2 regions of the Paenibacillus sp. PK3_47 genome follow, and region 1 is predicted to be linked to the other one. Evidence: a T-box and tRNA genes for the amino acid it is inferred to sense, from the RefSeq annotation. Region 1 holds a T-box; the other holds one or more tRNA genes.
The links. A T-box is a leader RNA that pairs with one kind of tRNA and senses whether it is charged. The one in region 1 lies ahead of tyrS (tyrosine--tRNA ligase), so its partner is inferred to be a tRNA-Tyr.
Positions count from the first base shown of each region.

Region 2: it has a tRNA-Tyr gene. The T-box ahead of tyrS (tyrosine--tRNA ligase) is inferred to sense a tRNA for this amino acid. The anticodon was not compared.

Region 1 is NZ_CP026029.1:5,526,711-5,538,063, reverse strand. It holds gene C2I18_RS24040 (Fpa/YlaN family protein) at 1-91, opposite strand, end outside; gene C2I18_RS24035 (HPr family phosphocarrier protein) at 240-485, opposite strand; gene C2I18_RS24030 (aminopeptidase) at 600-1,715, opposite strand; gene C2I18_RS24025 (hypothetical protein) at 1,812-2,681, opposite strand; gene C2I18_RS24020 (sensor domain-containing diguanylate cyclase) at 3,096-5,096, opposite strand; gene rpsD (30S ribosomal protein S4) at 5,487-6,086, shown strand; gene tyrS (tyrosine--tRNA ligase) at 6,520-7,776, opposite strand; T-box leader at 7,836-8,094, opposite strand; gene C2I18_RS24005 (transglycosylase domain-containing protein) at 8,232-11,156, shown strand; gene acsA (acetate--CoA ligase) at 11,254-11,353, opposite strand, start outside.
Region 2 is NZ_CP026029.1:1,785,417-1,796,769, reverse strand. It holds rRNA gene C2I18_RS08125 (23S ribosomal RNA) at 1-974, shown strand, start outside; tRNA gene C2I18_RS08120 (tRNA-Asn) at 1,036-1,111, shown strand; tRNA gene C2I18_RS08115 (tRNA-Ser) at 1,115-1,204, shown strand; tRNA gene C2I18_RS08110 (tRNA-Glu) at 1,235-1,309, shown strand; tRNA gene C2I18_RS08105 (tRNA-Val) at 1,494-1,569, shown strand; tRNA gene C2I18_RS08100 (tRNA-Met) at 1,601-1,674, shown strand; tRNA gene C2I18_RS08095 (tRNA-Asp) at 1,702-1,779, shown strand; tRNA gene C2I18_RS08090 (tRNA-Phe) at 1,805-1,880, shown strand; tRNA gene C2I18_RS08085 (tRNA-Thr) at 1,901-1,976, shown strand; tRNA gene C2I18_RS08080 (tRNA-Tyr) at 1,982-2,067, shown strand; tRNA gene C2I18_RS08075 (tRNA-Trp) at 2,073-2,146, shown strand; tRNA gene C2I18_RS08070 (tRNA-His) at 2,172-2,247, shown strand; tRNA gene C2I18_RS08065 (tRNA-His) at 2,293-2,365, shown strand; tRNA gene C2I18_RS08060 (tRNA-Gln) at 2,391-2,465, shown strand; tRNA gene C2I18_RS08055 (tRNA-Gly) at 2,475-2,549, shown strand; tRNA gene C2I18_RS08050 (tRNA-Cys) at 2,555-2,628, shown strand; tRNA gene C2I18_RS08045 (tRNA-Leu) at 2,656-2,734, shown strand; gene C2I18_RS08040 (aldo/keto reductase) at 3,440-4,360, opposite strand; gene C2I18_RS08035 (MerR family transcriptional regulator) at 4,514-4,894, shown strand; gene C2I18_RS08030 (helix-turn-helix transcriptional regulator) at 5,046-5,939, opposite strand; gene C2I18_RS08025 (MATE family efflux transporter) at 6,104-7,477, shown strand; gene C2I18_RS08020 (P-loop NTPase family protein) at 7,586-8,440, opposite strand; gene C2I18_RS08015 (AraC family transcriptional regulator) at 8,466-9,221, opposite strand; gene C2I18_RS08010 (BMP family ABC transporter substrate-binding protein) at 9,578-10,696, shown strand; gene C2I18_RS08005 (ABC transporter ATP-binding protein) at 10,952-11,353, shown strand, end outside.

The sequences.
Region 1 (11,353 bases):
CTTCGATGAGCTTCTGAATTTTATCGGCATCTTCTTGTAGAAGAGTGATCGCTTTTTGGTTAAGCTGTTCCTGCAAATCCGATGAAGTCATGCAATTTCCCCCCCATGTCCAAAAGTTACTGCTGCTAATGCTATTTTATTTAATATTAGTCGAAATCGGTAACCAATACAAGAATGCAGTTTTTAATATATTAAAAACGCCCTGCCGTCAGTGGCAGGACGTCTTCCGGATATTAGTATTACTCTGCAACAACTGTAAAATTCAAGCCGTGTTTGGAAAATACTTCGCTCATTGCCTTCTTGGCTTCTTCAGCATCCGTGCCGTGAACATGAAGCTCGTAGCTTTGGCTGGAAACCAGTGTAGTGAACAATCCAAGGATACTCTTAACATCAATGTACTTGTTGTCCGCCTGAAGAACGATTGATGAATTGAACCGGCCTGCTGTTTGGGCAATATCGACGATTGCCGCATTGTTACTGGACATAAGAATCCCTCCGCAACTTGATATGAACATAAGTCTTATATAAACAATTACATGATACCTTGAATCCGCTTACTCGTGCAAGTCGTTTTCTTAAAATGCAAAACTCCTTAAAATTTATTTCAGATTTTCCGGATTCAGACCTTCAAGTTCCGGCAGAACAAAGATTCCGTCCTTACGGATCAGTACATCATCAAAATAAATCTCTCCGCCGCCGTATTCCGGACGCTGGATCAGCACCAGATCCCAGTGGATCGAGGAGCGGTTGCCGTTGTCTGTAACATCATATGCCTGTCCCGGAGTAAAGTGCAGGCTCCCGGCAATTTTCTCGTCGAACAGGATGTCCTTCATCGGATGCAGGATATACGGGTTAAAGCCGATTGCAAATTCCCCGATGTGGCGCGCACCGTCGTCGGAATCCAGAATCTCGTTCAGGCGTGCGGTGTCATTGCTGGTCGCTTCCACAATTTTGCCGTTCTCGAATTTGAACTTCACGTTCTCGAAGGTTATTCCGTTATACAGTGTCGCTGCATTGTAGCTGATTGTACCGTTTACGGAATCGCGGACCGGAGCACTGTATACTTCGCCGTCCGGAATATTTTTTTGGCCGGAGCATTTCTCGGCACCGATTCCTTTAATGGAGAAGGACAGCTCGGTTCCCGGACCTGAAATGCGGACCTTATCCGTTCTGCGCATAAGATCAGCGAGTGCATCCTGGGCTCTGTCCATTTTGGCGTAATCCAGATTGCAGACCTCGAAGTAAAAGTCTTCAAACGCTTCTGTTGTCGTATTGGCCAGCTGGGCCATACTTGCATTCGGATAGCGCAGCACCACCCATTTCGTATGCTTTACGCGCTGTTCACTATGTACCGGATGCGAATAAAGGGAATTGTAGAGCTTCATGTTCTCTTCCGGCACATCAGCCAGATCGTTGACATTCTCCCCGGCACGGATGCCGATATAGCAGTCCATCTGCTTCATCCGGTTCAGGTCGATTTCCGCCCATGTGGTCAGGCTCTCAGGAGTGGCATATTTGAGCATGCTGCGCAGAACCGTACGGTCGGTGAGCTGCACGAATGCACGTCCTCCGGCCTTGCCGACTTCCTCTACAACCGCTTTGATTAAATCTCTTTCGCTGCCGATCATTTCGACGAGCACGTTCTCGCCCGGCTGCACATTAACGGAATAACCGACAAGGTTTTCCGCCAGCTTCTGGATTCTTGGGTCCTTCATATTCTCTCTTCCTTCCTCATGCTTAAAATAAACATACCGTTATATTGTAGCACGCCCTCTAGAGAGCGCAAGGTTTTCTCCCCTGCTGGCGTTTTTTTACCGGTAGCCGTAAAAATCCACTTTGGTCACATAGGTCTCCTCATCGGCTTCCTGTGCACCGGGGTAGCTCACCGTCCGGGTCCAAGTCAGCCTTTTGGGCCGGTTATATCTCGTGTCCACCTTCAGGTAATAGACGGACCGGATGTCGGCCTGCTCCAGCTTTTGCAGCAGTTCCGTGTTCTTCTGCTCCCATAAGCCGTTCAGTGCCTTTGTCACCTCCGGCGGCTGACTTTCACCTTCCTGTGTCTTCAAGCCGGCATCTGCGGGGCGGATCGCCTGCATCCGGCTTTCCAGCTCATCAGTAAGCTGCGCTCTGGCTTCTGCCGGAGTCAGCTCTATGCGCAGTGTTTTGGTGCCTCTGGCCGCACCGCTTTCCTCTGTCACCTGGTTCTTCCTGGCCTCCAATTCTTCAAGCTGGCCCAGGGGATTCAATGCAGGCAGCGGATTGCTCTCCATCTCCTCAGGTGCGGATGACAGCATGGCCCATGCCCCGTCTTTTTTTTCCAGGCGTGTGTAATAGGACGGTGCTGCAGGATGGCTCTGTTCAAAATGCTGTATGTCCGCGGTCCCTGCTGTCTTCGGCTGTTCTTGGCTGTCCGGCAATAAAGTATGCAGGCTTACCTTGTTGTGATCTTCAATTTTGCCTCCATAGTATAGTGCCGATTCCGCGACTGTCCTGCCGCCGATCAAGAGGCCTGCCGCCCCTTCAAAAGATACATGATCACTGCCGTCCATCCCGGCCAGCACAAGGCTCAGGTCTTCATCAGCCGGCTTGTTCCCGGTGACCCCGCAGCCCCCGGTATACAAGCAGCATACTATCAGGACAACAGCTCCTGCCGCCTTGCGGAGGAATACAGATTTTTTCATGGCATTCAGGCCTTCCCGTTCCGAGTATATTTTCTAAAGTGACCATCCCTTATAGGGTTACCCGGCGGGCAGAGGTTATACGGAAACGGAATTTTTATATAAATTGTGTATGGTGGTACGCTCCTAAGCTTAGTTGGAATTTCTCCACCTGATTTCAGCTTTTTTAGTACTTCACGTTAATTAGTTGGAAATTCTCCGTCTGTTTCCGGGTAATTCTGCCTCTGGAGAGGAAATGGACAGATTTAAGTGGAGTTTTTCCTGCTGCCATCGTATTCTCAGCTTTTTATCGAGTATTAGAAGGAGAAATTCCACTAATCCTGAAAAAGAGACGGCTATGCGAAGGCGAGCATCTAACCCGTCGTTTCAGTATTATTCCTTTAATATATCTCAAAGTAAAAAAAGAACCCTTCCGGCCTAAGCCAAAGGATTCTTCGCATTATCTGTTCTTTTGTCAATGACGACCTGGTTGCGGCCGTTGTTCTTCGCTTCATAGAGCGCCATATCGGCCCGGTAAAAGAGGGATTCCACGCTCACACGGTCATCCGTCCAGCTCCATTCCGCGATCCCGCAGGATACGGTAACCCGGGGTTCCGTCTCCCCCATCACCCGCTTGCGGATCCGTTCAGCTACAAAAACAGCCTGCTGCACTCCAAGCTGGGGCAGATACACCGCGAGCTCTTCGCCGCCCCATCTTGCAGCGATATCCCCCTGGCGGATCGAGGTTTTTACAATCTCGCTGACCTGCTTCAGGATTTTGTCGCCTTTCTGGTGGCCGTAGGTGTCGTTGACCAGCTTGAACTGATCAATGTCTACCACAATCAGCGAGCCGCAGAAGTCCTTGGTCTGTCTTTCCTTAATCTCTTCATCAAGGTAATGACGCGCATACAGCCCTGTCAGGCTGTCACGGTTGGCCAGATACCGCACCTCTGCATGCAGTCTGGCATTGCCTACGGCAAGTCCGATATGCCCTGCCATTGCCTGCAGCAGCCTGAAGCTGTCATAGGAGAAATAATGGGCTTCCCTGTGCGTAAGTATAATCGCCCCGCGCACTTCCCCGCCCACATTCAGCGGTGTGGCAATCATTGACTGTGAGGAGGTCGCATCCATTAGCCTGGAGGGTGGCCCCCCTGCTGCCGAATAGTCCGACAGAATGACCGGTTCGCCTGTACTGTAGACTTTGCCGCCGATGCCGTCCCCCGTTGAGATCATTTCATTCCGCAGAGGGTGGTAATTGCAGGCGATAGCCTCAAGTCCGCCCTTCTCTTCATTCATATGCAGGATGCAGCAGTAGTCGGCGGCAAACATCTCCAGCAACTCTTCAAACGCATATTGAAAAATATCGCCGAGCCGCAGGCTCTGATTCAGCCGCTGGGTCAGCTCATTGCTCATGCGCAGCTCACGGATCAGCTGGTTGGAACGTTCATAGAGCTTGGCATTCTCAAAAGCTGTCCCCGCCGTATCTGCAACCATACCCAGAAACCGCTGGTCCACTTCAGTAAACGCGGGCTTGTCCATTACCATATGAAAAACACCGTATACCCCCTGCTTTCCTCCGAGCGGAAGCCCGATTTCAACATGGGAGCAGCTCTCCCCCCCGAAATCAAGGGCAAGGGTCCCTTCCTTAAAAGCCCTTCCGCGTACGTCATCCTTCTTCCAGCGCAGCGGCAGCGGCTTGACCTTGGGGTGGGTGCTGCGGTGATCCTGTGACATAAAAAGCTCAAGCCGTGCTGCCGGATACATAGCCGAGATGCTCTCAATCACTTCAGTAAGCACAGCATCCACATCTATGTTGTCATGCATCCGCTGGACAATCTGGAACAGCAGGGAACGCCTGCTGCTCTCCCGCTCGGCATGCTGGTGCACTCCGGCCAGATCAGACACAAACAGATGCTCAAATCTGTGGTAAAAACAGGTCTGGTAATGCATAGCCATCGCTTCGGCCGTATACCGTCCTCCCTGATCATATTGTTCAGCGGTCATCGCGCAGCCGAGCAGGGCAAAGATTTCTCCCTGGCCTCTTGTAAATACCGGCAGTGTTAGAAGCATTACCGTTTCCCCGTTCACCTGTTCACGCGCGGTGCAGACTTCACGGGAGAGCAGGCTTAGTCCGGAAGCCTCTGCCCATTGCATTTTCCAGCTGCTCTCCCCGTTACTGCCGTTATATATAGATTCAATCCATTTGCCTTCAAAATTCAAAACACCCCAGTCCCAGGATTCCGCGAAGGGGGGGACAGAAAGTCTGCGCCATTCATCATAGCTTTCTGCAATCAATTGGGCTACGTAAGGGAAATCATGGGACACAAGATCCGTTTCCCTAAGCCATGCTGCGGGGTCGCTTATCACGCCACCGGACTGCATGTTCTCCTTTAGCAGCATGCGACTGTCTTTACGACCACATGCTTCCTGATCTGACATAAGAGGTTCCCCTTTACTACTCGAGTTAAAAACTTTCCGACTACATATAATTAGCTACATTTTACTCCCTTTCCTCCTTTAATGCATTATATTTTCCTGAACAGAGGGATTTTTTTTAGGACCAAAGAACTAACGACAAAGAGTGACAAAATCTCTTTAAAGTTGCCCTTGACTTTACCTATCATTTTCATATAATATTTATTGTTGAACAAGACTGATAAGAAGTCTTACTTGGGCGTAACGTTGTGTCACCCTCACGCATCTCGTTACTGCCAGGGCAGCGGCTGAACTTCCCCGGCAGAGTGAAACCAATACACGCTTTCACGGATACGATTGCGGCACAAATAGGCCCTACCATGAAATTTCAATTATAAAGGAGTCTACTATAACATGGCACGTTACACCGGACCTAAATTCAAACTCAGCCGCCGTCTGGGCATTTCCCTTAGCGGTACAGGCAAAGACCTGAAACGCCCTTTCCCTCCAGGACAACACGGCGCTAACCAACGCAGAAAAGTAAGTAACTACGGAATGCAGCTTTTGGAAAAACAAAAACTGCGTCACATGTACGGCCTGGGCGAGAAACAATTCCGCACATTGTTCTCCAAAGCTCAAAAAATGCAAGGTATCGCGGGCGAAAACTTCATGTTCCTGCTTGAAAGCCGCCTGGACAACCTGGTTTACCGTCTTGGCTTTGCTAACTCCCGTGCAGGCGCACGTCAGTTGGTAGCTCACGGACACGTAACCGTTAACGGCAAAAAAGTCGACATCGCTTCCTACCGTGTAAGCATCGGCGACGTTATCGGCCTGCGCGAAAGAAGCCGTTCCATGACTTCCATCAAAGAAGCTCTGGACAACCGTTCCCACCTTCCAGGTTACCTGGAATCTGCTGACGGATCTTTCGAAGGTAAATACATCCGTCTGCCAGAACGTGCTGAGCTGTCCCAAGATATCGACGAGAAACAAATCGTCGAGTTCTACAACCGTTAAGATTTCGCGAACAGCGGATTCGATCAAAGCCACCGGATTTTCCGGTGGCTTTTTTTGTTTAATGCCATTTGTCAGTGGCTTGGTCAGCGGATATTACGGGAAACGAACGTTCATGTACAATGGCCCGATTTCCCTTTATGCTGGCCCATTGTACTCGGTTTTTCGAGTATAATGGCCCGATTTCCCTTTACTCTGACCCATTGTACTTGGTTTTTCGAGTACAATGGCACGCCTTTCCTTCACACAGGCCCATTGTACTCGGTTTTTCGAGTACAATGGCCCCCTTTCCCTTTACACAGGCCCAATGTACTCGGTTTTTCGAGTACATTGGCACGCCTTCCCTTTACACAGGCCCATTGTACTCGGTTTTTCGAGTGCAATGGCATGCTATCCGTCTTAAGCGGGCAAAAGGGCGGATTGAGAGGTATAAGGGTTACATCAAGCTTAATTTGATAAAATTCCGCTTGCCGGCCTGAAGGATATCTCCTTCCTGCGGGACAATCTCCCCGTTCACGTCTTCCAGCTTCACCCCGTTAAGCTTCACAGCCCCCTGCCGGATGCTCCGTCTTGCCTCACTATTGGAATCTGCGAAGCCAACCATAGTGAGCCGTCTCACAAGCTTAACCCTGCCTTGTTCAAGTTCTCCGGCCTTGACGCTAAAAATCGCAGCCTCCTGCGGCAGAGCACGCTGCTGAAATACCGTTATGAAATTCTGCTGAGCGGCGGCTTCTGCAGCCTCTATCCCGTGGTACATACGGACAAGTGTATAGGCGAGGCGCATTTTCACATCCCTGGGATGAGCTAAACCTGAAGACACTGCAGCTTTTAAGTCACTCAGTTCCTCATTGCTGAGATCTGTAACCATCTCGTAGTATCTCAGCATCAGTTCATCCGGCAGGGACATCGTTTTACCGTACATTTCGGCAGGCTCTTCATCAACTCCGATATAGTTCCCCAGACTTTTGCTCATTTTTCTCACGCCATCCAGCCCTTCCAGCAGCGGCATTAAAATTACGGCCTGCGGCTCGCTTCCCTGTTCCTTTTGCAGCGTACGGCCCATTAGAATATTGAACTTTTGATCCGTTCCGCCAATTTCAATATCACTTTCATTGACCACGGAATCCATTCCCTGCATCAGCGGGTAGAAAAATTCATGCACACTAATGGCCTGGCCGTTCTGAAAACGTTTGGTAAAATCTTCGCGCTCCAGCATCCGCGCCACTGTTACCTTTGCCGCCAGATTGACCACCTCCGCAAAAGTCATCGGACTCAGCCAATCCGAATTGCAGAGCAGCTGTGTTTTTTCAGGATCCAGAATTTTGTAAACCTGCCCCCTGTAAGTGGCGGCATTCCGCTGCACATCCTCTTCACTAAGCTGCCTGCGTGTCTCTGATTTTCCTGTAGGGTCTCCTATCCGCCCGGTAAAATCTCCGATAATCAGCTGCACCTGATGACCGGACTCCTGAAACTGGCGGAGCTTATGCAATACAACGGTGTGTCCGATATGGACGTCCGGTGCGGACGGATCAAGTCCCAGCTTAATTTTGAGCGGAATGCCGGCCGCCACGAATTTGATAAGCTTGTTTCTCAGTTCCTCCGCAGGTACAATCTCTGCTGCTCCACGTGAAAATACGTCCAGCTGCCTCTCCACCTCCTGCTGCTGTGCAGAGTTCAAAGCCTCCCATTTCATAAATACGCCTCCTGTATACCTGTTATTTTGACAACGCAAAAAAAGCCCTCTGCTCATCCCCAAGGGACGAGCAAAAGACTCGCGGTACCACCCTAATTAAAGATCCCTTGCATCTGCAGAACAATCGGGGATCTTTCACTTCATTTCGATAACGGGTATGCCCCGGTTCCGGACTACTGGACAGGCACTCAGTATGCCTGCATTTCCTCCGGACTGCTCCAGACTGTAATTCAAAGGGGCCTGCTGCCGGTTCACACCACCCACCGGCTCTCTGAAACACCTGGCTTCCCTTCTACTGATGTCCTTCTATGCATTTATAATATCCAATTGAGTAATTTTATAACATACAGCGATTTCCCAAGTCAACTACATTCAAAAAGCCACTTTGGGTAGAAGCGCATTCAAAATCGGCAAATTGTGCTATAATAGTTCCGTTAAAAGGAGGATTATCGTCGATGGTTGAAGAGAATAAAAAGAAGAACGCAAAACAGCGTCCGGCGCGCAGATCCTGGCTCCGCAGATTCGGATCTGTCGTAAAATGGATGTTTATACTCGGTATTCTGGGCATTCTGTTTGCCGGCGGTGCCGTCGCAGGATATGTCACTTCCATAGTGAAAGACGATCCTGTGCGCTCCCAGGAATTGATTCAGCAGCAGGTCAGCCAGAACGCCATCACCGGGTTTGCTTATTTCCGTGACGGCCAGCCGATCGGTCAGCTGCGGACGGAAGAAGACCGCAGGCTTATTGAATTTAATGATATACCGCAGCTTGTCATTGATGCCGTTCTCGCTATAGAGGACAATAATTTCTATGAGCATAAGGGGATTGACATTACAGGCACCCTGCGTGCTGTTAAGCAGAAGCTGCTTAACGAATCGGTTCAGACAGGGGGAAGCACCCTGACCCAGCAGCTGGCCAGACGCGTATTTTTGAACCTTGACCGCACGGAAGACCGTAAGGTGAAGGAAATACTGCTGTCACTGCGGCTGGAGCGTTTTTTATCCAAGCAGGAAATCCTCACAGCCTATCTTAATAAGGTACCCTTCGGTAACGGCTCCAACGGTTATAATGTGTTCGGGATCAAAGCAGCGGCCAAGGGAATTTTTGGCCTGGATGATCTGGATAAGCTGAATGTGGCCCAAGCGGCTTATTTGGCCGGACTTCCGCAGCTGCCTTCCAGATATTCCGCATTTAACGGAGTAGGCGAATTCAATGAGACGGCATTCAACCGGGCGGTTGAACGTCAGAAGCTCGTGCTCCGCCGCATGCTGGAAGAGAACAAGATCACTACCTCCCAATATGATGAAGCACTCCTCTTTGATATCAAAGGCTCCCTGGCACCGCATACGAAGAAGGCTTATGCCACGTATCCTTATTTGATGCTGGAAACCGAGCGCAAGGCAGCGGAGATTCTTTTGTCGCTCAATGAAGCGGCAAACGGTACAGACGGTAACACGGCGGATGCTGCAAGCGATACCGCACTGCTGGAGGAATCCCGGCAGCAGCTTATGACCGGCGGATACCGTGTATATACTACAATCGACAAAAAAGTGTACAGTGCCATGCACAGCGTATCCGAGAACAGCGAGAACTTCACTGCAGACAGTGAGTCCCGGGGCAAGGAACAAACGGCCGGCATGATGATTGATAACAAAACTGGTGCCATCCTCGGTATGATCGAAGGCCGTGACTTTAATATTGAGCAGATGAACTATGCTACCCAGATGGTCCGCCAGCCCGGCTCCACCATGAAGCCCATCGCAGCCTATCTGCCGGCGCTTGACGCCGGACTGATTCAGCCTGCCGGCATTCTTGATGATGCTCCGGTGATTCTGAAGGACGGCTCCAAAGGCTTTCATATTCCGAAGAATGCCAACAACCGTTATCAGGGTCTGGTCACAGCCCGTTATGCGCTTAACAAATCATTAAATCTCCCTGCCCTCAAGCTCTTTATCGAGAAGGTCGGCATCGAGAACGCCTGGACCTTCTCCAAGAAGCTGGGGATTACTACGCTCCAGGAGGATGATTATAACGCACAGACCGGGGTTATCGGCGGACTGCGCTATGGCGTCTCTGTTGAGGAATTGACTAATGCTTATTCTTCAATCGGAAACCAGGGTGCTTTTAACGATGCTTATATGATCGAGAAGATCGTCGATTCGCAGGGCAAAATTATTTATCAGCACAAAGCTGAGCCAGAACAGGTATTTTCTGAACAAACCGCCTACCTGATGACAGATATGCTGCGCACTGTCATTACGGAAGGTACGGCATCTACAGTCAAAAAAGAGTATGAACATTTTGATGATGTGCCGGTTGTCGGCAAAACGGGCTCCACGCAAAACTACGGAGACGTGTGGTTCATGGGATATTCTCCGGATGTCACACTTGGCATCTGGGTAGGTTACAAAGAACAGATTAATACCCTTCAGGGCGACACCCAGAAGCGCCAGGCCCAGACTTTGTGGGCGAAGGTAATGAACGCCGTCATCGACAGGCAGCCTGAGCTGTTCGTGACCAAGGAATTCGCCCAGCCTGAAGGCATCGTAAAGAAGACCGTATCCGCGTACAGCGGCAAGCTGCCCACGGATTTAACGGACAAATTCACTACAGACATATTTAATGCTGAATTTGTGCCTACAGACAGCGATGACGGAATCTCCAGAGCCAAGTTCATTTCCTATAACGGTGTCAACTATATTCCGCTGGAGGGCACGCCCGACGATTTCCTCAGAGAGAAGATCGTTGTCAAACGTGAAAAGCCGATCCAGGATCTCGTAAAGGAATTGCGCGAAGCGTTCAAGGGAATGAAAGAACATGAATCCTTGCAGTATTATATGCCGTCCGATGCCAAAACCGATTTCCCGACCGAGGTTGATCCGCGGGTTGATGACGGTTCATCGCCTTCTGCTCCGCGCGGAGTGACGGTATCCTACAGTTCCGGCAAAGCTGTGGTTGACTTTGAACCAAGCGGTTCACCGGATGTTGTAGGCTACAGGTTATACCGTTCCATCAACGGAGGCCCTTTCAAGAAGCAGGCTACCATTTCAGTCGGGGATAGAACCGTATTCTCACCAGGAACTCCTAGCAGCTTGAGTGCCATTTTCTACGTAACTGCAGTGGACGTTGCCGGTAATGAGACATCTTCCACCAGTGTGGCTGGCGGATCCGTTGCCGCGGCCCCTGAGGCAACGCCTGAACCGGAAGTAATGCCGGGTGCAGAGGCGACGCCGGAAGGGGAAGCTCCTCCGGAAAATGCAGAAGATCCCGGAATGATCATCATTGAGCCGCCGGCTAATGCAGAGGTTCCTTTGGGCAGCGGCAGCAGTAACAATGCCGGTGAAGCCAATACTGAGGCCAATGCACAAAACGCACAGTAGCTGGTACGCTCCCCTGCTCTTTAGCAGTACACACAAACACCGTTCCCTTGAGAATTCAGGGAACGGTGTTTTTATGCTGTAACAGATATTCATTTCGTTAGTCCTCAATCGTTGATAAATCTCCTGCCGGCAGGTGGAGCTCCCAGGCCTTAAGTACCCGGCGCATAATTTTGCCTGACCGTGTCTTGGGCAGCTTA
Region 2 (11,353 bases), 3.1 Mb from region 1:
AACGGTCCTAAGGTAGCGAAATTCCTTGTCAGGTAAATTCTGACCCGCACGAATGGCGTAACGACTTGGGCGCTGTCTCAACGAGAGATCCGGTGAAATTTTAATACCTGTGAAGATGCAGGTTACCCGCGACAAGACGGAAAGACCCCATGGAGCTTTACTGCAGCTTGATATTGAATTTGGGTACGATCTGTACAGGATAGGTGGGAGCCGTAGAAGCAGGAGCGCAAGCTTCTGTGGAGGCGCCGTTGGGATACCACCCTGATCGTATCTAGGTTCTAACCTGGTACCCTAAGCGGGTACAGGGACCGTGTCAGGCGGGCAGTTTGACTGGGGCGGTCGCCTCCTAAAGAGTAACGGAGGCGTTCAAAGGTTCCCTCAGAATGGTTGGAAATCATTCGAAGAGTGCAAAGGCATAAGGGAGCTTGACTGCGAGACCTACAAGTCGAGCAGGGACGAAAGTCGGACTTAGTGATCCGGTGGTACCGCATGGAAGGGCCATCGCTCAACGGATAAAAGCTACCCTGGGGATAACAGGCTTATCTCCCCCAAGAGTCCACATCGACGGGGAGGTTTGGCACCTCGATGTCGGCTCATCGCATCCTGGGGCTGAAGTAGGTCCCAAGGGTTGGGCTGTTCGCCCATTAAAGCGGTACGCGAGCTGGGTTCAGAACGTCGTGAGACAGTTCGGTCCCTATCTGTCGTGGGCGCAGGAAATTTGAGAGGAGCTGTCCTTAGTACGAGAGGACCGGGATGGACGTACCGCTGGTGCACCAGTTGTTCCGCCAGGAGCATGGCTGGGTAGCTACGTACGGACGGGATAAGCGCTGAAAGCATCTAAGCGTGAAGCCCCCCTCAAGATGAGATTTCCCAACTAGTAAGACCCCTTGAAGACGACGAGGTAGATAGGTTGGAGGTGGAAGTGCAGCAATGCATGGAGCTGACCAATACTAATCGGTCGAGGGCTTATCCAAAAACTAACACACAAATTCGTTTCGGATTCAGTTTTCAGGCGATCAAGCCTGGTAGTAATTTTCCCTGATAGCTCAGTTGGTAGAGCACTCGACTGTTAATCGAGTTGTCACAGGTTCGAGTCCTGTTCGGGGAGCCATTTGGAGAGGTGTCCGAGTTTGGCCGAAGGAGCACGATTGGAAATCGTGTAGGCGCCACAAGCGTCTCGAGGGTTCGAATCCCTCTCTCTCCGTAGCAATACCTTTATGAAGTACACAAGCATGGCCCGTTGGTCAAGGGGTTAAGACACCTCCCTTTCACGGAGGTAACAGGGGTTCGAATCCCCTACGGGTCACCATTTCTTCTTTGAATTAGGGATGAGAATCCCAAAGGGTTCGTTGGAGCATAAGCTTCGTGAGCATTACATCGCAATCTCGTAGCGCAGCGAAGAGTATCCCCTACGGGTCACTATTTTCCTTCTAAAAAAAGACTTGCTTTTGTAACGGAGATATGGTAAGATAATTGAGTTGCTGCTTTTATATGGAGGCTTAGCTCAGCTGGGAGAGCATCTGCCTTACAAGCAGAGGGTCGGGGGTTCGATCCCCTCAGCCTCCACCATGAATTCTTAAATGAATAAATTTTTTACTGACGCGGGGTGGAGCAGCCCGGTAGCTCGTCGGGCTCATAACCCGAAGGCCGCAGGTTCAAATCCTGCCCCCGCAATTGAACTACTTTATATCTTTTCTTCTTGGAACCGTGGTGTAGTTGGCCTAACATGCCTGCCTGTCACGCAGGAGATCGCGGGTTCGAATCCCGTCGGTTCCGCCATTTAGTGGCTTAACATTATGTATATGGCTCGGTAGCTCAGTCGGTAGAGCAAAGGACTGAAAATCCTTGTGTCGGGGGTTCGATTCCCTCCCGCGCCACCATGTAATTTACAAAAGAATATGCCGGTGTAGCTCAATTGGTAGAGCAACTGACTTGTAATCAGTAGGTTGGGGGTTCAAGTCCTCTCGCCGGCACCATCTGTGGAGGCTTAGCGAAGTGGCCAAACGCATCAGACTGTAAATCTGCTCACGTACGTGTTCGGTGGTTCGAATCCATCAGCCTCCACCATCTTTAGGGGCATAGTTTAAAGGTAGAACAACGGTCTCCAAAACCGTTGGTGTGGGTTCAATTCCTGCTGCCCCTGCCAATGAAACATTTTAAAGCTTAATATGGCGGCCGTGGCGAAGGGGTTAACGCACCGGATTGTGGTTCCGGCATTCGTGGGTTCGAGACCCATCGGCCGCCCCATTACTTTAAAAGTGGTTTCGGAATATTGCAGTACAAGTTAATATGGCGGCTGTGGCGAAGGGGTTAACGCACCGGATTGTGGTTCCGGCATTCGTGGGTTCGAGACCCATCAGCCGCCCCTTTATTATCAAAAAAAAGAATATTGGGGATTAGCCAAGCGGTAAGGCAACGGACTTTGACTCCGTCATGCATAGGTTCAAATCCTATATCCCCAGCCATTTTTTTATGCGGACGTGGCTCAGCGGTAGAGCATCGCCTTGCCAAGGCGAGGGTCGCGGGTTCGATTCCCGTCGTCCGCTCCATTTATGGCGCCATAGCCAAGTGGTAAGGCAAAGCTCTGCAAAAGCTTTATCCCCAGTTCGAGTCTGGGTGGCGCCTCCATTGATTTTTGTATCATCCATATAATACGCCGGCGTGGCGGAATGGCAGACGCGCTCGACTCAAAATCGAGTGGGAAACCGTGGAGGTTCGAGTCCTCTCGCCGGTATAACTGAAGCAGGGTTATCTTCCTTAATAGGATGGTAACCCTGCTTTGCTATTCCTAATGAAATTACCTGACACTACTATAAGTGTACCAGCTTACCGCAAAATGCCCGATTGCGAATAGGGCTGCGGGGACAGCAAAAAGCAAAGCGTTCAGCCATACGGCCAGGAGCATAAAGTAAAAGACCGGAAATAACGCCATTGGAACCGGAATAAAGCCTAACGGTTGAAACAATATCGCATATTCTCTACCTCTCCAGAAAAAACGAATCCAGCACAGATAATAAATCATTAAACAGATGAACATTAACCCTATTAAAATGTTAACAGGCTGCTGCGAAATCTTTTGACCGAAAAGGATAGGCAGTGTAAAGCAGGTAACTTGGCCTGTTCGCTCCAATATAGTAAAGATTATGGGGGGAGGAGACTGATTGTCCGGAATGTTATGTGGGGGGAAAAATAATAAAAAAAGATTAGGCAGCAGAACCAACAGGGGCAAGATAAACCCCTTGAGGTGTAGACCCATATACAAACCCCCATCTATTTTCAGATAGCTATAAACTAATGAAGTGAATGAAAAATGTCAATGAAGTTTCTAATAAGCGGCGGTAGAGGACAAAAAATTGAAGGACTTACAGGTGTGGAAAAAAAGGGTACTCCATGAGCCATCAACGCCTCAGGAGTACCCTTGTTTATATAACCAGAATGATTAAGGAAGCTTATTGCCCGCTGCACGGTAAATTTCATACCATTCCTGACGGGTCAATGTAATGTCAGAAGCTTTGGCAATGTCGAGCAGGCGCTGAGTGTTGGTGGTTCCCACAATAGGCTGCATATGTGCAGGATGTCTGAGCAGCCAAGCGATGGCAATCGCGGTATCAGCGACACTTTTTTCCTCAGCCATACGGTTGATTACTTGGTTCAATTCAGGAAATTTATCGTTGCCCAGGAAGACCCCTTCAAAAAAGCCGTATTGGAATGGAGACCAAGGCTGAATCGTCATATCATGCAGACGGCTGTATTCCAGGATACCTCCATCATGGACAACTGAAGCAGAGTTCGTCATATTCACATTGAAGCCCGCATCAATCATGCCGGTAACCATAATGCTGAGCTGCAGCTGGTTGAAAAGAAGGGGCTGTTTTACATTTTTCTTCAGCAGTTCGATTTGCAGGGGATTCAGGTTGCTGACACCGAAGTGCTTGACCATCCCTTTTTGCTCCAGATATTCAAAGGCTTCAGCAACTTCCTCAGGCTCCATCAGAGTATCGGGACGGTGCAGCAGCAGCACATCTACATAATCTGTCTTCAGACGCTTCAGGCTGTTCTCTACAGACTGTACAATATGCTCCTTGGAGAAGTCGAAAAAGCCGTTGCGGATGCCGCATTTGGTCTGGATCATCACTTGGTCACGGAGCCCGGGACTAGCAGCCAGAACATCGCCGAACACTTCCTCAGCTTTGCCTGCAGCATAGATATCAGCATGATCGAAAAAATCTATTCCCGCCTCTACTGCACTATGGATGTGCACATCGGCCTCTTTGGAGGACAAATCGGCAATCCGCATACATCCCAGCGATATTTCAGCAACCTCAAGTGCGCCGTTGGCGACATTAATTCTTTTAACCATTCGAAATTCACTCCTCAGATGTAAGTATAGTCTAAAGTGTAGCCCTTAGAGTTAGGTGTAAGTCAACAGATTTTTAAAGCGCTTTTAATAGAGCGGAAATGGTGTTACCTTAGAGAAGGAACCGCAGCCACACAGGAGAAGGGAGCTTTTATTGTGGGATACAGCATAAAAACCATATCACAAAAAACCGGGCTAAGCCAATATACGCTGCGTTACTACGAACGGGAGGGTGTACTTCCGGTAGTATCGAGAGATGCACACGGCAACCGCTGCTTTCATGACGAGGATCTGGAGCTGCTCTCGCTGATCCGCTGCCTGAAGGATACGGGAATGCCGATTGCCGAGATCAAGCAGTTCGTTGCGCTGTCCAAGGAAGGTCTGGACACACTGCCCGAGCAGCGGAAGCTGCTCCAGGAGCATAAGGTTCAGATTGATGAAAAAATCAAGTTCTTCCAGAGCTTTGCGGAGAAGGTGGAGCATAAGATTGCTTATTTTGCTTCGCTGGAGAGAGAAGCGGACACAAAAGCTACCTAAAATAGGGTGAATACCGCAGGACACGCGGCGGAACCGCTGCAGCTGCAGCGGAAGAATTAGCCTTTATGGCGAATAGATTAAAACAGCCTCTGTACGACCGGAATATCCTCCGGTAATGCAGGGGCTGTTAGCGTATAGAGTGCTGGCGACTTTACGAAAAACGCTGCCGGTACTGCCGCGGGGATATGCCCTCCAGCTTCATGAAGCTGGAGCTGAAATAAGGAGCCTGATTGAAGCCAACCTCCTCAGCAATCCGCGAGATCGGGAAGCTGGTCTGCATCAGCAGCAGCTTGCTCTGCTCTATGCGGTAGCGCAGCAGATACTCCATAGGCGAGCAGCCGTACTCCCTGTTCATACAGCGGGCAATGTAGACCGGATGAAAGTTGAGGCTGTCCCCCAGCATGGCAGTAGTAATCTCCTCACGGTAATGGGACCGCAGGAAGGAAGCGGCCTGTCCGGCACATGCCTTGGATTGGGAAGCAGATCGTTCCGGGTTCATCGAGGCAGACAGCTGCTGGAGAATTTCCTGGAACAGCATCTGCTGCTTAAAGCGGACACTGTTCAGATGAGCAGTAGCTTTTAACTGTTCCAGCTGTGCCAGCAGCTCTTCCATACGTGCCGGCTGCAGCAGCGTGGTGTACTGGGGAATGGACTGAATGAATGTTCCCTGATGCGAGCATATCGGTGAAGACGTCTCGGCGGTCTCATCTTCGTCAGGAGTGATGTCTTCAGATGCGGCTGCTGGAGCGGAGGATTCGTGCCAGCCCCCAACAGTCTGGAAATGAAGCCAGTAGTAGGAGGTGTCTTCCCGGCAGTCCTCTGTGCCATAATGATGACAGTCCGGACGCAGAATTAGTGCTTCGCCTGCCCTGACCTCAAAGCTGCGGTCTTCTTCATTGATGTACAGGCAGCCTTCACGGACAACCAGCAGATCAAACCATTTAAAATGCTGGCGGTTCAAATGCCGGTAGCCCGGGCCGCAGTAATTGATTCCGCTGATAGTGTAATGAGGCACAGGCGGCATGGAGAAATTAAGCAGATGCATGCGGAGCATCCTCCTGAACTATGGTTTGATTAATGAAAGTTTAGGTTTCGATATTGCTACATTTCCCCGAGTATATCACCTATAATTTACTTCTAGCAAGGGAAGGTATATAGCCTTTTCAACCATCCTGCAAACCTAGTCATCTGAGAGGAGAAGTTCATTTAGTGAAACCTGGAAAAGGTAAATTCGGTTTATGGATGCTGGCCTGGCCGATTTTTATCGAGATTTTTCTGCAGACGCTGCTTGGTACGGTGGATACCATCATGGTCAGCCGGATTTCGGATGATGCTGTTGCAGTTGTAGGGATCTCCAACCAGCTGTTCAACGCGCTCATCACACTGTTTACTACCTTTGCGGGCGGAGCCGGTATTTTGATTGCGCAGCGTCTTGGATCCGGACGCCATGAAGATGCCCGCACAATAGCAATCATGGGGGTTTCAGTTAGCACCTTACTCGGTATTGCTGTCAGCATTATGATGTTTTTCTATTCTGATCCGATCGCACTCGCGCTGAATGTATCCGGAGATCTGCTTCCTCTTTCGCATATTTACTTGACCTATGTCGGGGGCGGGCTGTTTCTGGTAGGCATGTCTTCTTCGCTCAGCTCAGCGATCCGAAATACCGGTAATACCCGGGGGCCTATGTACACAGGTGTAGCTGTGAATGTAATTCATATCCTGCTGAATTATATTCTGATCTTCGGCATGTTCGGACTCCCGGAAATGGGACTCGGCGGTATTGCTCTATCTACTGTAATCAGCAGACTGCTTGGTGTAATAGTATTGTTGTATATGTTCTGCGGAGCGTTTGAGCGTAAAATCAGACTGCCTGACTTTAAAGCCTTTAACCAAAAGCTGTTTGGTGAAATTCTGCGGATCAGCTGGCCGCTGGGTTTGAACTCCTCGGCTTGGGTGCTGTCACAGCTGGCGATGTATTCGTTCATGGCTATGCTGGGAGCCAAGGAGCTCGCAGCAAGGACGTATTTAAATACGCTGGAATCATTCTGTTTCGCTCTGGGTTTTGCCCTTGCCATGGCAGGGCAGATTCAGATTGCCCATCTCTTCGGTGCCCGGCAGCTGGGTAATGTGTACCGGGGCGCCTACCGCACTCTTTATATCGGGCTGGCGATTGTCGGTGTCAATGTGCTGATCCTGTTCCTGTTTGGCAGAATCCTGCTTGGATTCTTAACCACAGATCAGGAGATTCTGTCGATAGGCATATCACTGCTTGCACTAAATCTGCTTCTGCAACCCTGTAAAATGCTCAACATGGCCATGGGCAACTCCCTCAATGCCATAGGCGATACCCGCTTTACGATGACCATCTCCATCCTCTCCATGTCGCTGGTAGGCGTAGGCGGCTCTTATCTGCTGGGGATTGAAGCGGGATGGGGGCTGACCGGTATTTACTGCAGCATGATTGCGGATGAGGCGTTAAGAGGCGTGCTCGTTCTGCTTCGCTGGCGCGGGCGGAAGGTACTGTATGCAGCAGAGGCAAAGGCTGCCAGTAACACAGCTGCAGAAGTCTACTCCAGCTGAAGGTGTAAGAGCTCAGATGAACAGCTTATGACGGGGAAAAGTAAAAAAGAGGCAGTCTCCTTTTGCATTTGGAGATGGCCTCTTTTTTTGCTGACACATTAATTGAAGTCATGGTGCTGAAGTGAAATACGCTGATACAATTCCCGCCAACACTTGCTTGTAACTGCTCAAGTCATATGAAGAGTTATTTACCTTAACCTTGGCCACTTCAAGACCGTTATATATCTCTTCCTCCAACCGGCTTCTGGCCTCCAGAACCTGCAGGGTGCCTTCTAACCCCTTACAGCCCCGGATTTTTCCATATCCCTGACTAGTATAATATTCTATAAATCCCTCCGACCAGGCTGCGGGCCTTTCCTTAACTGCCTTCCGGAAGGAATAATCCAGATCGTTCTGCTCCACGTAAATTAACAACGGATTCAGCTGCCGGACAACCGCCGCCAATTCTTCAACATAACTTACAACATCTTCTTTCCCGGCATCGTATTTAATCATCCCAACGGTTACCGGGTTTTGGATAAAGCAGCAATCAAAGATAAAGGTGTCCCGGCCGGCTGCAGCACTTTCTGTGAACTTCTTCCACCGCTCAGCGATCAGCTTGCGGTTCTGCTCCAGCGGCAGTTCATATATATCATTTTTGAAAATAGCCTCCATCAGTTCATCCGGAAAATCTGCCCCGTATTCATTTTTGATTTTGCGGTATTCGAGAAAGTAATGCTCACCCTGTCTCAAGGTATGGGCCAGCAAGAAATCTCTATACTGCTCATGGCTGCTCAATAAATTTCCGAATGAATGGGGCGTGAACCAGGCAACACCATCATAATCGGCAGGATGATCCAAATCTCCTTCTACATACAGCCGGGAATTAAGCTTCATATCCGTTAAAATGTCATGAACAAGCCTGGCTGTTGTTGATTTACCCGATCCTGGCAGTCCCTCTATTAAAATCAGCTTTGGTGTCATATTGAAAACCCTCCATTACGTCGTCTTAATTTACTTTGTTGCTGATCCGGAAGGTACGCGGTGAGAGGCCGATCTCTCTTTTGAACATATTGCAGAACTGGGCGTCATTCACGAACCCGGCGGTGGCGGATACTTCAGAAATAGGCATTTGGGTATGCAGAAGCAGGGACTTGGCATAATTTAGGCGCTTCAGCAAAAGATACCTGTGAGGTGAATGACCGAACCGCTCTTTGAATAAATGCCGGAACCGGTCGTAGCTGTAACCTGACATCTCGGAGAGCGAGGAGACCGACAGTTTATGACGGTAATGCTCATCCATATAGTTCAGCACATACTGCATCTGATCCTGTGCAGGGGATTGAAAGCCCGAGCCTCCCATCAGCCGCTGCAGATACACGGTAATCTCGCTCAGCTGCAGGTTCAGCAGTTCCGCGAAGCCGTCACGCTTGCGTTTGAACTCTTCATTCATCCGCCGCAGCGTCTGCAGCACCGTCTGTTCCTTGTCATCCTCAAAAACGCCGGACAATGTACCGATATTGGGATTCCCGCAGTGAAAGCCGATGAACAGCACCTCGGAGCGGGGCTGATGGTTCTCGTCATGCTTGAAATTGGGCGGAATCAGCGCAAAGGAATGGGGCCGGAAATGATAGCTGCGCTGGCCGATACTGCAGGTGCCGAGCCCGTGAATGTAGTAGACCAGTTCGAAGCATTCATGCTGGTGCGGCGGGATGTGGGTATTCGCTTCATGCTCCGCATTGACAATATATAGGACACGATCCATGATGATCCTCCGTATTTTTTATCTTTTAGCCAAATCATACAAAAAGATGACCGAAAGTATATAAATATTTGCTGCTGTATTTGTTATGATCGTATCAATTAAACGGAAGATTCGCAACCTGACTGGCCATCTCGTTCGGAAATTACCCCGTTTAAAGGGTTTCAAACCAATGTAACGTTTGCTTTTGAAAGTAATTTGCTTATATTCAGTAATTTTATGAAATTTCAGCAAAATGATGTATCCGCAGCTGTAACACAAATCGTGCAATTGGTCTTTTATGACATATCTCGGCGGTATACCAACTACAAACAACAGGGGTGTAACAGGAACAAATGAAAAAGAACATTCTAGCTTTATTGTTGCTCACGGTAATGGTCATTGTCACTGCATGCGGAAATAACACAGCAAGTAATGGAAACACAGCAAACACGGCAAACACGGGAAGTAATGCAGCTGGCGGGGAAGCCTCGGGGGACAAGCTGAAGGTTGTACTGCTGATTCCGGGGACGCTTGGAGATAAATCATTTTTTGATGCGGCCAACAACGGTCTGCAAAGAGTAAAAGATGAGCTTGGCGCAGAGACCAAGGTAGTGGAAATGGGTACAGACAAAACGAAATGGGAGCCTACCTTTAACGATATTGCCGCTGAAGACTGGGATGTAGTCATCTCGGGCGGATCGGAAATCACAGAAATGTTCAATATGACAGCTGAAGCAAATCCGGACAAAAAATTCATCAACTACGACACAGATATCGAAGACGCTCCGGCGAACATGTACAACATGTCTTATTCAACCAATGAAGTTTCCTTCCTGGCAGGTGCTGTAGCGGCACTGGCTACACAGTCTGATATGCCGAATGCCAATCCGGAGAATGTGATCGGGTTTGTCGGCGGGATGGATATTCCGGGAATCAATGCGTTCCTCGTAGGCTACATTCAAGGTGCGCAGTACGTGGATCCTGATGTAAAAGTTGCTGTATCTTATGCCGGCGATTTCGTGAACCCTGCCAAAGGTAAAGAATTGTCGCTGATCCAGTACAACTCGGGTGTGGATGTTATTTTCAACGTAGCGGGCGGAACGGGTCTTGGTATCTTTGATGCCGCAAAAGAAAAAACACAATATGCCATCGGCGTCGATTCTGACCAGGGCATGCTGCTGAAAGATACAGACAGTGAAAAAGCAAACCTTATCGTTACTTCTGCGATTAAGAAGATTGACAGTGCGATCCTCGGTGCAGTGACTAAGCTGCAGGACGGAACGCTTGAGATGGGCAAACGCGATGTGCTCGGCTTTGTGGAAGACGGCGTAGGCATTGCGGAGAACGGAATCTACAAAGAAGTATTCCCGGCAGATCTGCAGGCTAAGGTGGAAGAAGTGAAGCAGAAGCTGATCAGCAAAGAGATTACTGTAGACAACGCAATGGGTATGGAAACTTCGGAAGTGGAAGCGATCCGTAACGCAGTTAAACCTTAATGTTATTAAAAATAAAAATTATATAAGTTGAATTTTTTAGCCAAAGCTTAGAGCAGCGGAGGGGAATTTTGGAACTGTAGGAGCGAAGCGATCGCCTTTTTCTCCGGAAGTCCAAACATTTACCGGAGCAGCGATATAAGCCTGGAGTAAAATAGTTCAGCTTATATAAATCTCACGCAGTTGGAAGATCTTCTCCGGAAGTATTCCAGCTGCCTATTTTTTGCAGACCACCAAGTTGAAAGGCGTTGATGAACCATGCAAAACGCTCTGCTGGAAATGCGGGGAATCACCAAGGTATATCCAAATGGCGTCGTTGCGAATAAAGACGTTCATTTTTCCCTGCGCGAAGGAGAAATTCATGCGATTGCGGGAGAGAACGGGGCCGGCAAATCGACCCTGATGAAGATCATATTCGGGATGGAAGAGCCCAGTGACGGAGAGATCCTGATCAAAGGTGAAAAAGTGCGGCTGCAGAACCCGCAGGATGCAATTGACCGGGGGATTGGCATGGTGCATCAGCATTTCATGCTGGTGCCTTCCTTCACCGTAGCCGAGAATATGGTGCTGGGCATGGAGCCGCGTAAAGGCACCAGCTTCAACTATGCGGAAGCGGTGCGTCTGACAGAAGAGACCGCGCGCAAATACAATCTCGCTGTG